DNA from 2 places in the Exiguobacterium sp. E4787 genome. Region 1 is predicted to be linked to the other one. Evidence: riboswitches for the same ligand, from Rfam matches in the RefSeq annotation. Region 1 holds a riboswitch; the other holds the start of a gene.
What was found. A riboswitch is a leader RNA that binds a small molecule or an ion and turns the genes downstream of it on or off. The one in region 1 is predicted to bind S-adenosylmethionine.

Region 1 (7,877 bases):
GTTTCTTCTCTTCTTGATGCTCGACGATTTCCTCTTCGATTTCACGGTATTGACCGTACGTGATCTCCCCGAAGCGCGACGACTCTTCCCCGCCACCCATGAACGTCATCATGCCGAGCGGAAGGTCAGGACGGAAACGGTCGACCGCACTGGCCACGACTTGTTTCAGTCCGCCGATTTGGCGGGACGGATGCCAGTCGAACAGCGGTGAGATGTACGTCAGACTGCCGAGCGGCACGTCATATTCCTGGAGCAAGCGGTTCGTCAACAACGCCCCGAGACTGAACGCGATGACGTGAATCGGCAGCTTGTACTGACTCGCCTCACGTAACGTGTTCTTGATTAACAATTTATGGTCTTCTGCCGTCAAACCGACCGTCTGGCCGGTCACGACGAGGACTTCATACTCGTCCCGCAACCGTCCTAAAAACGCTTCACTCAAACGCGACGTGAACTGGAGCGGATACACGATCACGATGACCCCTTTTCGTGATTCTTCTTCATAAGCCATGCTGTCACCTCATTTTGTTATCACATATCTTTATACTAACAAAAAACATCAGCCGAGACTGATGTTTGGTTGAAAATCCGTCTAGGGTCTTAGCGCGGGTCGTACCGTAAATGAATCAGTTCCATCGGTTGATCGTACACTTCCTCTTGGATTCGATTCAGTTCGATGAACGCCTCATGACTCAAGAAAGCGATGGCTTGCTCGTTCGAGCTTTCGATGTACAGCTCGATCGGTTGGACTTTCCGTTCCCGTAGATGCGACAACAGTGCCGTCCCTAGGCCTTGACGGTGATGAGCCGGATGAAGATAGAGACGGAGTACTTCCCATGTGTCCCCGCGGTCGATGGCGTGATAGAAGCCGATGACGTCGCCTTCGGCCTCACCGACAATGAACAACTGCTCTTTCGCTTCCTCGCTTGAACTGATGGCGCGGACGATCTCTTCTTGTTGATAGGCGCGTTCCATTACTTTCGAACGAACCTCGTCTCGTTCACTGACCGTCGCGAGCGCAATGTCGCGGATGGTGGCGGCATCTTCTGGCACGGCTTCTCGAATCTTCATAACGGCATCCCCCTTTTGGCCAATCTAGTAGTAACATTCCCCATCAACAAAAAAATATCCTGCCCGTTCATTACTTTTTGATGTCGAAATGAGGGAAGACGTTATTTTCCATTTTGTGTCGGGTATAAGAGTATCAATGCCAACTTACAAAAAGGAGTGTTATCATGGAACCGAAATTGCAGCATGACCCACAAGTCGAGCAATCCAATCATCCGAACCGTCAGTTTGAACAAACGAGCACAGGAGGTCCAAAAATCACAGTCGTGACCGGGATGCTCCTCGGCGCCCTCGTCGGCGGCCTGCTCGCCTTACTTAGCACGTCGAACCGTGAGAACACGAAACAGTCGTTCTCGAGCGCGAAGTCATCGGTCGGCGGTCTCGTCGATACGGTCAAGCAAGACCCGGCCGGAACGGCGTCACAGGTCATCGGTCAAGTGAAAGCAGCGACCGAGGTCATTCAAGACGTCGCGACCGACGTGCAAAACGTCTATGAAAAAGTCGCCGGTGAAGTTGATACGGTCAAACAAGACGTGAACAAAGTCGTCGGGACGGCGCAAGAAGCGAAATCGGATTTACAATCAATCGGCGAGAAAGTCGTCGAAGCGAAAGATACGGCACTTGGCAAAGAGAACACGACAACTGAACATAAGCCGCAAACCTAAAGAAAACGACCTTTCGAGTGAAAGGTCGTTTTTCTATGCTTATGCGAAGCGTTTCGCGCCTTCTTCGAGCACTGCCGCTTTATCCGTTTGCTCCCATGGGAGTTCCACGTCTGTACGACCGAAGTGGCCGTAAGCTGCTGTCTGCTTGTAGATTGGGCGACGAAGGTCGAGCATCTTGATGATACCCGCCGGACGGAGGTCGAAGTTCTCACGAACGAGTTCGACGAGCTCAGTCTCGCTCAATTTGCCTGTGCCGAACGTATCGACCGCAATCGATACCGGGTGAGCAACACCGATTGCGTAAGCAAGTTGAACTTCTGCTTTGTCAGCGAGTCCCGCTGCGACGAGGTTTTTCGCCACGTAACGAGCTGCATATGCTGCTGAACGGTCAACTTTGGTAGGATCTTTACCTGAGAACGCGCCGCCGCCGTGACGTGCGTATCCACCGTACGTATCGACGATGATTTTGCGTCCTGTAAGGCCTGCATCCCCTTGTGGTCCACCGATTACGAAGCGGCCAGTCGGGTTGATGAAGTATTTTGTTTCCGCGTCGATGAGTTCAGCCGGGATGACTGCATCGATGACGTGCTTTTTCAAATCAGCTTGGATTTGCTCGAGCGTGATGTCTTCTGCGTGTTGTGTCGAGATGACGATTGTGTCGATGCGAACTGGGTTGTTCGCTTCGTCGTATTCGACTGTCACTTGTGTCTTACCGTCTGGGCGAAGGTAAGCGAGCGTGCCGTTTTTACGAACTTCTGCCAAACGACGTGACAATTTGTGAGCGAGTGAAATCGGGAGCGGCATGAGTTCCGGCGTCTCTTTTGTTGCGTAACCGAACATGAGACCTTGGTCACCAGCACCGATCGCATCGATTTCTTCTTCAGTCATTTGTCCTTCACGAGCTTCGAGCGCTTGGTCAACACCTTGCGCGATGTCTACCGATTGCTCATCGATCGATGTGAGGACTGCACAAGTCTCTGCATCGAAACCATATTTCGCACGTGTGTAGCCGATCTCACGAACAGTTTCACGAACAACTTTCGGGATATCCACGTAAGTTGATGTTGTGATTTCACCTGCTACGAGCACGAGACCTGTTGTGACAGACGTCTCAGCCGCAACGCGGGCGTTTGGATCTTCAGCTAAAATTGCATCCAAAATCGCATCTGAGATTTGGTCACAAATTTTATCCGGATGTCCTTCCGTGACGGACTCCGAAGTGAAAAGTCGACGGTTCAAGTTTGCCATTTCGAAAAACCTCCTATAATAAAGGGTGATGTGTGGACGGTACTCGTTCCCCTTACGCGTTGCTTTGGGACGGTAATGAAAAAAACCTCTCGCCATGTTCAAATGGGAAAGGTTGAATCGTTCTTCCTTACCCTCTTATCGTTCGAAGCTTACGCTTCGCTTCAGGATAGCACCTTTTCCGAATAACAATGAAAAATCGGACGGTTGCTGGGCTTCGTAGGGCCTTGTTCCCTCCACCGCTCAGAATAAGAGTATCCGTTACGAAGACCATCATATAAATGACACCCCGTTCTGTCAAGCGTATCGACCGAATTCGTCAAACTTTTCACAAACGGTCAAATAGTTATGTTTGTGAAATATCAAACATTTTTTTGTCCGTTTTGGTTTTTGTACTATGACCTGGTACAGAATATGTTAGAATGACAATGTAAGAAAGCGCTTACTTTAAAGGGTAAAAAATGCTTGTCTTTGATTAGTATGTCACATATAATAAAAACGTCATACTGATTAAACGCGGAAGTATGCGGATTTCATCCACATCTATTTAGGGGAAAGGTGGGATTCAGGATGGCTACAACGCTCCTGAAAATCGAAGAATTAATTAAAGGTGCCGACATGATGCGGAACTTGACGGTTCCAGAACTGGTGGAAGAAGCCATTCACAACGGTGAGGGCGTACTGACGAAAGACGGGGCTTTATCGGTCAGTACTGGGAAATTCACAGGACGGTCACCGAAAGACAAATTCGTCGTGCAAGATGAAGTCAGCAACCATTTAGTAGACTGGGGTCCGGTCAACCAACCGATCGCGGAAGAGAAGTTCACCGCGCTGCTCGACAAAGTGTTGACGCACCTCGAAACGAAAGACAAGCTTTATTATCTCGAGGCGTCTGCAGGGGCAGACGAGCACTATACGCTCCCGGTCCGTGCCATCACGGAATACGCGTGGCACAACTTGTTCGCCAAACAGTTGTTCTTGCGCGAATGGCCGACGAAAGGTGCCTTCGAGCCATTCACGGTCATCTATGCACCGAGTTATAAGGCCGACCCAGTCGTCGACGGGACGAACTCCGAAACGTTTATTCTCGTCTCATTCGCCAAGCGGACCATTCTGATCGGGGGAACAGAATACGGCGGCGAGATTAAAAAATCGATTTTCTCGGTCATGAACTTCTTGTTGCCGGAACAACATGTGTTATCGATGCACTGCTCGGCAAACGTATCGGACGCCGGCGAGACGGCCCTCTTCTTCGGTCTATCGGGAACTGGGAAGACGACACTGTCGGCCGACCCGGAACGTCATTTGATTGGGGATGACGAGCACGGTTGGTCACCCGACGGCGTCTTCAATATCGAGGGCGGTTGCTACGCGAAGACGATCAATTTGTCGCGCGAGAACGAGCCGGAAATCTACGATGCCATCCGTTTCGGCTCATTGATTGAGAACGTCGTCTTGGACGAGAACCGGGCACCGGATTATAAGAATATCTCGCTCACCGAGAACACACGGGCCGCCTATCCGATTCAATTCATCGATAACGCGATGCTTCCGTCACGGGCCGGTCATCCGAACACGATCGTCTTCTTGACGGCCGATGCATACGGGGTATTGCCTCCAATCAGCAAATTGACGAAAGAGCAGGCGATGTACCACTTCTTGTCAGGGTATACGTCAAAACTCGCCGGCACGGAGCGCGGCGTCACTGAACCACAGGCGACGTTCTCGACCTGCTTCGGGTCACCGTTCTTGCCACTCGCACCGGAGCGCTATGCGGACATGCTCGGTACGCTGATTGAGAAGCACGACGTCGACGTCTATCTCGTCAACACGGGTTGGACCGGGGGCGCGTACGGAGAAGGATCACGGATGAAGCTCGCCTATACACGGGCGATGGTGAACGCGGCGGTCAACGGCAAATTGCGTGACGTCGAGACGACGCGCCACGACATTTTCAATGTCGAGATTCCACGCCACATTGATGGCGTGCCAGGCGACGTGCTCAATCCGCGGGACACATGGAAAGACGGAGCGCGCTACGATGCCGAGGCAACGGCGCTCGCCCGGAAGTTCCAGGACAATTTCAAACGATTCACGAAAGCGAGTGAGGCGGTCGTTGCGGCCGGACCAATCATCGTATAACGAAAAATGAGACGATTGCCGATTCGGCAGTCGTCTCATTTTTTTGAGTTGGCGAGCATCCAGTCCATCGCCGCATCGGTCGTCTTCCATTTTTCCCAAAACGGGAGTTGATGGGCGAACGGGACGACCCAAAGTTCGGCCCGCTCCCCCATCCGTTCCGCGACCGCCGTCGCATGGCGCAGGCGGACTTGTTCATCATCGGTGCCGTGAATCAACAACGTCGGTGCATCCCATTCCTTGTAGAGCGGCGAGCGCTCGACATAAGCTGCACGTGCCGCTTCCGGGTCGCCCCCGGTCATACGGCGCAACATCTTCCGCATCGAACGCTGTTCTTCATACGTCCACTCGAGATTGGTCACACCCGCCCATGACGTGACGGACGTGAGCGGTCGTTCCGCGGCGAGCGACAACGCCATCATGCCCCCGCGCGAGAAACCAAGGGCATGAATGAACGTATCCGTTCGACGGACGCGATCGTAGAGAGACAGGACGTCCTCTAAATCGGCGCCACCGAAGTCCTCTTTCCCGCTTCCGCCATGGTTACCCCGGTAAACAGGCGCTACGACATGAAAACCTTTGGCAGCGAACTGCATCAACCGGGGCAAACGCACATCCCCGATGCGTCCTGTTCCGCCGCGTAGATAGAACAAGACGTGTCCGTTCGGCCGTTTCGGTGTGATCGTATAGGCGACGACGTCCTCACCGTCACGCGTCGCATACCAGCCACGATGGACCGGGTAACCGGCATATGGCGGCAGGACCTCGACCTTGTCAAACCAATTGTTTTTCATAGAGCACCTTCATCGTTTCCGGTAGCACCCGGTCTTTCATCATGAAGCTGTACCGATTGTTGCGGAGCAGATTCGTCGGCAATTCCTTCATAAGGACGGCCCCATCGGTCTCGTCGACCGCCGGATGATCGTCGAAACGTTCGATTTCGGCGAAATAAATATTTTTAATGACCGTGTCGCCGCGCCCGAGCACGCGATATTGGCCGAGATAATGGAGCGTCTTCACGACACCGCCCGTCTCTTCATACACTTCCCGAATCGCAGCATCATCCTCGTGTTCGCCGGGTTCAACTTTCCCACCCGGAAACTCGAGCCCACGCTGTTTATGCTTCGTCAGTACCCATTGATTTTCATAGCGAGCGACGACCCAGACGTGGAGCGGCGTATCCGAAAATGGATAGTGCGCAAAGCTCAACTCGACTTTATTGTGATAGTAGTCCGTGAATGTCAACATAGTCCATCCCTTTCTTTCCCCTGTCTACTCTCACTTTACCTTGTCTTCCACTAGTTTCAAACAAAAAAATAGGCCCGCCGGAGCGGACCTACTCAAAATTATTGGTTCAAGCGCTTTTCAAGCTCAGCTTTTTGCTCTTCGTAACCTGGTTTTCCAAGCAACGCGAACATGTTCGCTTTATACGCTTCAACGCCTGGTTGGTTGAACGGATTCACTCCGAGAATGTATCCGCTCATCGCGCATGCCTTCTCGAAGAAGTAGAACAAGTAACCGAGGTGGTACGGCGTCATCTCTGGCAATTCGACGACGAGGTTCGGGACTTCTCCGTCAGTGTGGGCGAGGAGTGTTCCTTCAGCCGCCTTGTCGTTGACGAATTGAATCGTCTCACCAGCGAGGAAATTCAAGCCATCGAGGTCTTGTGAATCTTCCGGCACGTTCATCGCGTGACGGACGTTCGTGACACGGATAACCGTCTCGAACAAGTCACGACGACCTTCCTGAATGTATTGTCCCATCGAGTGGAGATCCGTCGAGAAGTCGACCGCCGCCGGGAAAATCCCTTTGTTGTCTTTTCCTTCTGACTCGCCATAAAGCTGTTTCCACCACTCCGATACATAATGCAAGGCTGGTTCGTAGTTGACGAGCAACTCGATTGACTTGCCTTTCGCATACAAGGCGTTACGGACGACCGCGTACTGGTACGCTTCGTTGTCAGCCAAGTTCGGAGACGAGTATGCCGTTTGGGCATCGCGAGCACCTTCCATGAGGGCATCGATGTCGATGCCTGCTGCTGCAATCGGAAGGAGTCCGACCGGTGTGAGCACCGAGAAGCGACCTCCAACGTCATCTGGAATCACGAACGTCTCGTAGCCTTCTGCATCCGCGAGCGTCTTCAAGGCGCCACGGGCACGGTCTGTCGTCGCATAAATACGTTCACGTGCGCCATCTTGACCATACTTGTCTTCCATAAACTGTTTGAGGACACGGAACGCGATGGCCGGTTCAGTCGTCGTTCCCGATTTCGAGATGACGTTGACTGAGACGTCCTTGCCTTCGAGCACGTGGAGCAACTCCGTCAAGTATGTCGACGAGATGTTGTGGCCGGCGAAGAAGACTTGTGGTGCGTTGCGTTCTTCCTTAGTTAACACGTTGAAGAATGAATGTTGGAGCATCTCGATTGCCGCGCGTGCGCCGAGGTATGATCCACCGATTCCGACGACGACGAGGACGTCCGAGTTTTCGCGGATTCGTTCCGCAGCCGCTTTGATGCGAGCAAACTCATCCGTATCGTAGTTTGTTGGAAGGTCGACCCACCCAAGGAAATCGCTACCTGCCCCGCTGCGGTCGTGAATGACCGAATGCATTGCTTTCACGGTTTCTTGCAATTGATTGACTTCGTGTTCCCCGACGAAAGACAGGGCGTTTGAATAATCGAAACGTACAGTTGACATGTCATTTCCTCCTTATAAATCGCTCATTGACGAGCCATACATGACCCATCATAAACGGAAA
Region 2 (7,877 bases), on a different contig from region 1:
GCCGGTGTCGCCGTCACCCCGGGCTATTTCTTCGGCTCGGAAGGGAACGGATACGTCCGCTTCGGCCTCGTCTCACCGGAACCGAAGATTGACGAGGCCGTCGAACGAATCGAGCGGTTGTTTGCCGCCTATGAGGAGGTGCGGGCATGATTCGTCAGGCCGTCCTTGAATATGACCACGCCGATGACGCGCTCGACCGTCTCGATGACTTAGTCGACGGCCGACGTGCCCACGTCCTGCACGGTCAGAACGGATATGGCATCGTTCGGGAAATCGATCCGGGAATCGCGGACTATCCGGCAACAAGGTTCAGCGGGGAGTGCACGGACTCGGAAGTCGAACGGCTCAAACCGTTTGACGCCGACGTGTTAATCGCCATCGGCGGCGGCAAGCTCGTCGATACGGCCAAACTTGTCGCCTATCAACGGAACGTCCCGCTCATCGTCGTCCCAACGCTCGCCTCCAACTGTGCGGCGTTCACACCGCTCAGCGTCGTCTATCAGGAGGACGGGAGCTACGACCGCTACGACATGTTCCGCGTCGTCATCGAACGGGTCATCGTCGACTCACGGGTCATCTCTCGCTCACCATATGAATACTTCCGGGCAGGTGTCATCGACACGGTCGCGAAGTTTTACGAGGCCCGTTATTTGAGTGGTGACAGCTCAGCTGACGCCGGCGTCAACACCGGACTCGTCTTGGCCGAACAGTGCGGGCGTCTCGTCGAACTTGAATTGAGCGAGCACGCTTTTGAGTCGTATAGTGACGACGTCCGCTTCGCGGTCGATCACGTGCTCGCCATCGGCGGCGCCGTCGGTGGCTTTGGTGACGCCGGGACACGCGTCGCCGTAGGCCATGCGGTCCATAACTCGCTCAGCCGGTTCGAGTCGACCCACTCATTCTTGCACGGAGACAAGGTCGGCTTCGGCCTAATCGTCCAAGAGCGCTTGCGGCGCTCGGCCGATGCCCCGTATTTGGAAGCCTGGTTGAAACGGTTCGGTGCCCCGACGACGCTCGCGGCGCTCGGGGTCGGGTCGAGCGACATCCCGGTACTGGTCGACTCCGTCATGACGGAGACCGAGCTGCAACAATTGCCGGCACCGCTCGATAAAGATTTTCTGAAAATAATTTTTGAAAATTTACAATTATCTATTTACAATTAAACCAATTAAAAGTAAGATGATAACAACTAAATAGACCGATTGCTTATCAAGAGTGGTGGAGGGACTGGCCCTGTGAAACCCGGCAACCAGATCGTAATGATCATGGTGCTAATTCCAACAGACGAAATCGTCTGGGAGATGAGCGTGTCCGACTTTGACTTGTCGTGCCCGCCACTCTGAATGAGTAGCGGGCTTTCATTTTGGAGGAGGAAAACAAATGAACATCAAACAGAAAACAGTACTTGCAGGAACATCACTACTCGCCGCCATCGCGCTCTCAGCATGCGGACAATCGGACGCAAGTGAGGCGCTCAGCACGGAGTCGCTCACGATCGGCGTCACGGGCGGGCCGCACCAACAGATCGCCGAGAAAGTGAAAGAACTCGCGGCCGAAGACGGACTCGAGCTTGATATCAAGGTGTTCAACGACTACAATACGCCGAACACAGCGCTCGCCGAGGGCAGCCTCGACGTCAACAGCTATCAGACGCTCTCATTCCTCGAACTGCAAAAAGCCGATAAAGACTATAAAATCGACGACGTGTTCAAGACCGTCGCCTTCCCGATGGGTCTCTACTCAGAGAAGTTGACGGACATTAAAGATTTAAAAGAAGGCGACAAGGTCGCTGTCCCGAACGACCCGGCGAACGAGTTGCGGGCGCTACGTCTGTATGAGACAGCGGGACTCATCACGCTGAAGGAAGGCTTGACGGACAAGGCGACGAAACGCGATATTGCCGAGAACCCGCTCAACCTTGAATTCATCGAGCTCGAGGCGTCGCAGCTCCCGACCCAGCTCCCGGAAGTCGCGCTCGCGGCCATCAACACGAACTTCGCGATGGGTGCCGGCCTGTCCATCAACGAGGACGCTTTGTTCCACGAGGACACGGTCGACAACCCGTATCCGAACTACGTCGTCGTCCGCACCGACAACAAGGATGACGAAGTCGTCGCCACGCTCAAATCGTACTATCACTCGGACGAGGTCCGGACGTTCATCGAAGAGACGTTCGACGGCTCGATCGTCCCGGCGTTTTAAGGAGGGCCTATGATCGCACTTAAAGGCATCACGAAGACGTTCACGGTAAATAAAAGTGCCGTCACCGCACTCGACGACGTCTCGCTCACCATCGATAAAGGCGAAATCTTCGGTATCATCGGGCGAAGCGGGGCCGGCAAGAGCACGCTCATCCGTATGATCAACCTGCTCGAACGCCCGACGTCGGGCCAGGTCGAAATCGAAGGACAGGACATCACGAGACTCGACAAACGAGGGCTCTCGAAGCTGCGTCATCGCATCGGGATGATTTTCCAACATTACAACCTGCTGAAGACGGCGACCGTCGAAGAGAACGTCGCCATCCCGCTCCGTCTCGAGGGGCTTGATAAGCGCACGATCCGTGAGCGTGTCGACAAGTATCTCGACATCGTCGGATTGACGGACCATCGGAAACATTACCCGGAGCAATTGTCGGGCGGACAGAAGCAACGTGTCGCCATCGCCCGCGCCCTCGCGCATGAGCCGGACATCTTGCTCAGCGACGAGGCGACGAGCGCGCTCGACCCAGAGACGACCGAGTCGATCCTCGACCTGTTGCTCGACATCAACCGCGAGCTCGGGCTGACGATTTTCCTCATCACCCACGAGATGGAAGTCATCGAGCGCATCTGCGACCGGGTCGCGGTTATCGAGGCCGGCCGGATCATCGAAGAAGGGAACGTGCTCGACGTGTTCTCTGACCCGCAGCATGCGACGACGCGCAAATTCTTGAAAACGAACCTCGATGTCCCGAAAGAGGTCGTCGACGAATTGAGCACGCACGGGACGCTCGTCAACTTGTCGTTCATCGGCCATCAAAGTGAACAGGCCGTGCTCGCCCAATTGACGAAACGGTTCGGCTTACTGCCGAACATCATCGGGGGCGGCATCAAAAAGTTGAAAGGTGGTCTCGTCGGTAATCTGCTCGTCCATTTGGACGGCGATAAGGCCCAGACCGACCAAGCCGTCCGTTTCTTAGAGGCGAGCGGTGTGAAAGTGAAGGAGGTGACGAACCATGCTTCAGTTTTGGGAAAATTGGGGTGACTTGATTTGGACGGGGACGATTCAGACGCTCACGATGACCGGCATCGCGCTCGTCATCTCGACGTTGATCGGACTGCCGCTCGGGACGCTGCTCGTCTTGACGCGACCGCACGGGCGGCTCGCCAACCGTTATTTCTACGGCATCTTGTCGAGCGTCATCAACGTCGTCCGTTCAATCCCATTCATCATTCTCTTATTCTTCATCCTCCCGTTCACCCGCTTCATCATGGGAACGACGATCGGCGTCCAAGGCGTGCTGTTACCGCTAATCGTGTTCACGGCCCCGTATATCGCGCGACTCATGGAGTCGGCGCTGCTCGAGGTCGACCGCGGCGTCGTCGAGGCGTATGAGGCGATGGGCATCTCGACCCGGAAAATCATCTGGTACGTATTGATTCGGGAGGCCCGCTCCTCGATTGTGCTCGGTTTGACGATCGCGACGATCGGTTTGATCGGGGCGACCGCGATGGCCGGACTCGTCGGGGCCGGTGGACTCGGCGATATCGCCTATCAGTACGGGCATCTTCGATTCGAGCCGGAGGTCATGTACGTGACCATCTTCGTCTTGATTCTGCTCGTCCAATCGATTCAATCGTTCGGCAACCGCTTGGCGGCCCGACTCAAGAAGGCATAAGAAAAGAGCTCTGCTTCGGCAGGGCTCTTACTTGTTGTCGAGTAATCGTTTCAATTCGGCGATGCGGTCATGGCGCGGGATGAACGTCCGGATCTCTTTCTCGCTGAACCCGATTTGAATCCGGTTGTCGTCGACGACGATGGGACTTTTTAAAATCTGGGGATGCGACGCCACGAAACTGTACAGCTCACGGAGCGACATCTCGTCGAGTTGATCCGCCGCTTGTTTATACACGCTCTTTTGGACGGACAGCAGGTCGGTCGTCCCGTTCTCGGTGAGGCGGAGCATATCTTTGAACTCGGTGAATGACATCCCTTGGTCGGTCAATTTTTTCTCGATGAACGGGATGTTCTGTTCGCGTAACCAATCGATCGTCTTACGGGAAGAACTGCAGCTTGTATGTGTGAATACGGTGACCGTCACGGCAACCACTTCTCCTTTACGTAAGGTTGGACTTCTTTATTTTCTCTCATACATACGTGACGGACATCGAATATGTTTCAAATCACATATACTTTTTTCGACCAAACAGACAATTTGTCGGTCCTCACTTCGGGTACAAAACGAGAGAGACTACATCTTAGGAGAGGTTCACATGTTTGATTACACGGTCAAGACCGATCAGACGGTCGAAGCGGTCGTCGAGAAACTGAAAACGACGCTCAAAGAGGAAGAGTTCGGGGTGCTTTGGGACTTCAATTTGAGTGAGACGCTCGAAGAGAAAGGTCAAGCGATTGATGGGGACTACCGCATCCTCGAAGTGTGCAATCCAAAAGAAGCGAAAAAAGTCATCACGGCGCACCGGGAAGGCGGTTATTTCCTCCCATGCAAGCTCGCCGTCTTCACGAAAGACGGGTCGACCCATGTCGGGATGCCAAAGCCGACGAAACTGATCGAACTGATCGAGGATGAGTCGCTCCAAGCTGTAGCACGCGATGTCGAGACGAGATTGACCCGAGCCATCGATAAAACTGTGTAACGGTCATTGAACCCGTCCAGGTCGTCGGACGGGTTTTTTCGTGTTCCCTCCTAAAGTAATATAATGGTAAAATTGGTACAAATAAATGGTGAGGGGCGGATGATTTGAAAAAGTTAGTCGGTTTATTTGTACTATCCACAGGCTTATTGGTTGGTTGCGGTGTGGAAAAGCCGGACGTCGTAAACTTGTCTTACGTCGACGCGCATTGGACCGTCAGCAAGTATGCCAAGGAGGAGTTGATTTCCCTTCATTCAGCCGATGAGACGCTTGAAGCCTGTAGCGGTAAGTTGACGACCGAGCTGGAAGGCGACTTGATCGTGTTCGATACGATCGTGGCGAACCGCTATCCGATGACGGACACGGGTGAGGAGTATGCGTTCAAGGCCGTATCATATATGAAAGGGGATGAGAATTATGTGCTTTGTCGTGACATGGCCTCGAACCGCTACTCGGCGGAAGTGATCGAGTCGTTCCCTGACGATGTGGACGTATCAACAGGGACACCGATCGGTCGTTATCCAGTCGTCGGTCCGGCCGATAAGTCCGCCAAAACCGCCTTACGGGATGCCGATGAATTGAACGAGTCAGGCAACCCGATTGAACCGTTCCTCGAAACGCTCGTCGCCTTTTCCCCGGCTCTGTACGGTGAGATTGAAGTAGAAATCGGGGGAATGCCGAGTCCATATCCGTTGTTCTCGTTCGATCCGTCGATGGCCAGCATGAAAGATATCAAAGTAGCGATCGGTTACGACACGATTACTGAGAAACCGTATTTGCTGCTCATGTTTGCGGATCTTTATTTCTCGGTGACTCCACTCGAGTCGATGATTGACCAAACCGCAGAAGGGCTTACATATGAAGCGTTGAGCGTCGAGCGCATCCCCCTCGAGGCGGAGCTCGTCCCGGACCAGACTTATCCATTGTATGAGTTCACCTATACTCGTGATGGAAAAGTCGTCAATGAGACGATGACGTTCACATACCGCACTTCTGACTTATTATCGACAGCGGAACGAAAGCAGCTCGAGACGCAACCTGACGAAGACTACATGCCACTTGTGGTCGGTCCGCTCGTTTATCTTCATCAACAGCCGTTCAACCCGGAATCTCCGTTGTCATACCCGGTTCTTTTAAAAGCAGCGGGGAACGAGATGGATGACCTCGTCCAAGCGATCAATTCCGCTGAACCGACGAAGCGTCAAGGTGATGAAGGCGACTATCCGCTTTTAACAATCGTCGATGGACACAAGGGACAAGAGTTCGAGGTGACGTATAAACAGCGCTCGAAGAAGCTGGATATTTACGTGACCGACCGCTCGACCGACGAAACGTACAAACTGACGAGCGAAGGGGCCGAGACGTTCTTGTCCTACTTCCCTGACTTGAAGAAGAAATGAGTGGGTTGAATATGAAAAAACGAGCGTTGATGGCATTGTCACTGTTATGGTTGACGGCAGGCTGCTCGGAAGACGTTGACGTCGTCCGCTATGGCCATATCGAGGAGCATTGGCAGGCCGAGCGGGTTACGATGAACAGTCAGGAGCCTGTAGTGGATGCCGAAGCCATATTGAACCAATGTGAAGACGGTGAACCCCTGTCCGAACTGAATGGAGAGACGTTTTCCGTGCTTGGAATGGCGTATGCGACCCGGGCCCCGCTTATGAATGATGACTATTATGGATATAGTTTTAATGAAGTGACCTATGTCGAGGGGGATACAATCTATGCGCTCTGTAAATCAGACCGGATGGACGGGATGGAAGGGTATCGGGCCGTCGAGCTTGCAGAAAGACCTGCCTACTTGAAAGACGAGGTCGGAACTGAAATGTCTGCTCTTCCGACCGTCTATATCGCGACCGAAAATGAACGGGCTGCGTTACATAAGCCGGACGCCTTCTATGACAATGAACAAGACATCGAACCGTATCCGGTCACACTTATGAGGATTTCGCCTGGATTTAGTGGCACGGTCGAGATTGGGATTGAAGAAGGGGGGTACTTTACCCCATCTTTCCACTTTTTGCCGAACCTTAGACCGTCCGATGTGTTTATCGCATTAGGACGAGATAAGGCCACGAACATGCCTCATCTGCTCCAGTCTTATGGTGGAGACAAGGCTCGCTATTCCTCCTCCATTTTACAAGATGCCGATTTGCTCAACGGGGCTGACAGTTTAACCTTCCGTCGAATCCATAACGGTGGCACGATGGAACCGATGACAGCCTATCCGCTATATGACGTCACGATTGACGTGGACGGACAAAACGTAACAAAAACCGTGTCGATGCGCTATCGAACGAGCCCTCTCTTGACCGATTCTGCAGATCAAGACGAGATAGCGGTCGCTTACCTCCATCAGTATCCGTATCACCGGGAAGTCCCGCTCCCTTACCCTGATGCTGTGAACGTGAGCGGCAAAGCTTATGATCGGTTGGTCGAAGCCGTCGAGACCGCGCGCCCGTCGACGAAGAGTGGTGAAATGAATGACTATAAGTATTTGACGCTGTTGCGTGGGAATCTCGGTCAACAGTTCGAAGTCAGTTATCAGCAACGGTCGAAAAAAGTCGATGTCTATGTGAAGGACGTGAAGACCGGGAAAGTGTTCAAACTGTCGAGCGCCGGGGCGGTGACGTTCCAACAGCTGTTCCCGCAGGCGTTCGAATGAATGGATTGGACGTAAATCGAGGAGGGATGCCCTGTTGAAACGCATGTTGTCAGGATGTGTCATCTGTATGGGACTGCTTCTTGGCGGTTGTGCCAGTAGCGAGGAAGACTTGGATCCGTCTCGCATCGACTATCAGCCGTTAAACTCGGATGGTGCCTATGGACCGATACGCACCATTACCGACGCTGAGACGATTACTCAGCTTGATCGAACGACGGATGAGGTTGAATGGGAAGACCAACCCGTTCCAATCGAGCGGGACCCGGATGTGAGAGCGACGTTCGTCTATACGCCGGACGATGCGCCCGAGCGTTCGCTCGACTTCGGGATTTGGTACGAAGAACAGATAATCG

Region 2: it holds a riboswitch for S-adenosylmethionine, as region 1 does, so the genes downstream of both, KNP80_RS10125 (MetQ/NlpA family ABC transporter substrate-binding protein) here and metK (methionine adenosyltransferase) in region 1, are expected to answer to the same signal.

What each region holds. Positions count from the first base shown of each region.
Region 1 covers NZ_JACSLY010000001.1:396,949-404,825, forward strand. Annotated here, with positions in the region: gene KNP80_RS02050 (alpha/beta fold hydrolase) at 1-511, opposite strand, end outside; gene KNP80_RS02055 (GNAT family N-acetyltransferase) at 601-1,071, opposite strand; gene KNP80_RS02060 (hypothetical protein) at 1,236-1,733, shown strand; gene metK (methionine adenosyltransferase) at 1,773-2,981, opposite strand; SAM riboswitch class I at 3,114-3,233, opposite strand; gene pckA (phosphoenolpyruvate carboxykinase (ATP)) at 3,549-5,120, shown strand; gene KNP80_RS02075 (alpha/beta hydrolase family protein) at 5,156-5,911, opposite strand; gene ytkD (RNA deprotection pyrophosphohydrolase) at 5,892-6,365, opposite strand; gene KNP80_RS02085 (glucose-6-phosphate isomerase) at 6,464-7,816, opposite strand.
Region 2 covers NZ_JACSLY010000008.1:46,998-54,874, forward strand. Annotated here, with positions in the region: gene KNP80_RS10115 (aminotransferase class I/II-fold pyridoxal phosphate-dependent enzyme) at 1-150, shown strand, start outside; gene KNP80_RS10120 (iron-containing alcohol dehydrogenase) at 147-1,163, shown strand; SAM riboswitch class I at 1,204-1,308, shown strand; gene KNP80_RS10125 (MetQ/NlpA family ABC transporter substrate-binding protein) at 1,381-2,202, shown strand; gene KNP80_RS10130 (methionine ABC transporter ATP-binding protein) at 2,212-3,246, shown strand; gene KNP80_RS10135 (methionine ABC transporter permease) at 3,218-3,880, shown strand; gene KNP80_RS10140 (Spx/MgsR family RNA polymerase-binding regulatory protein) at 3,908-4,303, opposite strand; gene KNP80_RS10145 (DUF302 domain-containing protein) at 4,476-4,859, shown strand; gene KNP80_RS10150 (hypothetical protein) at 4,964-6,256, shown strand; gene KNP80_RS10155 (hypothetical protein) at 6,268-7,524, shown strand; gene KNP80_RS10160 (hypothetical protein) at 7,559-7,877, shown strand, end outside.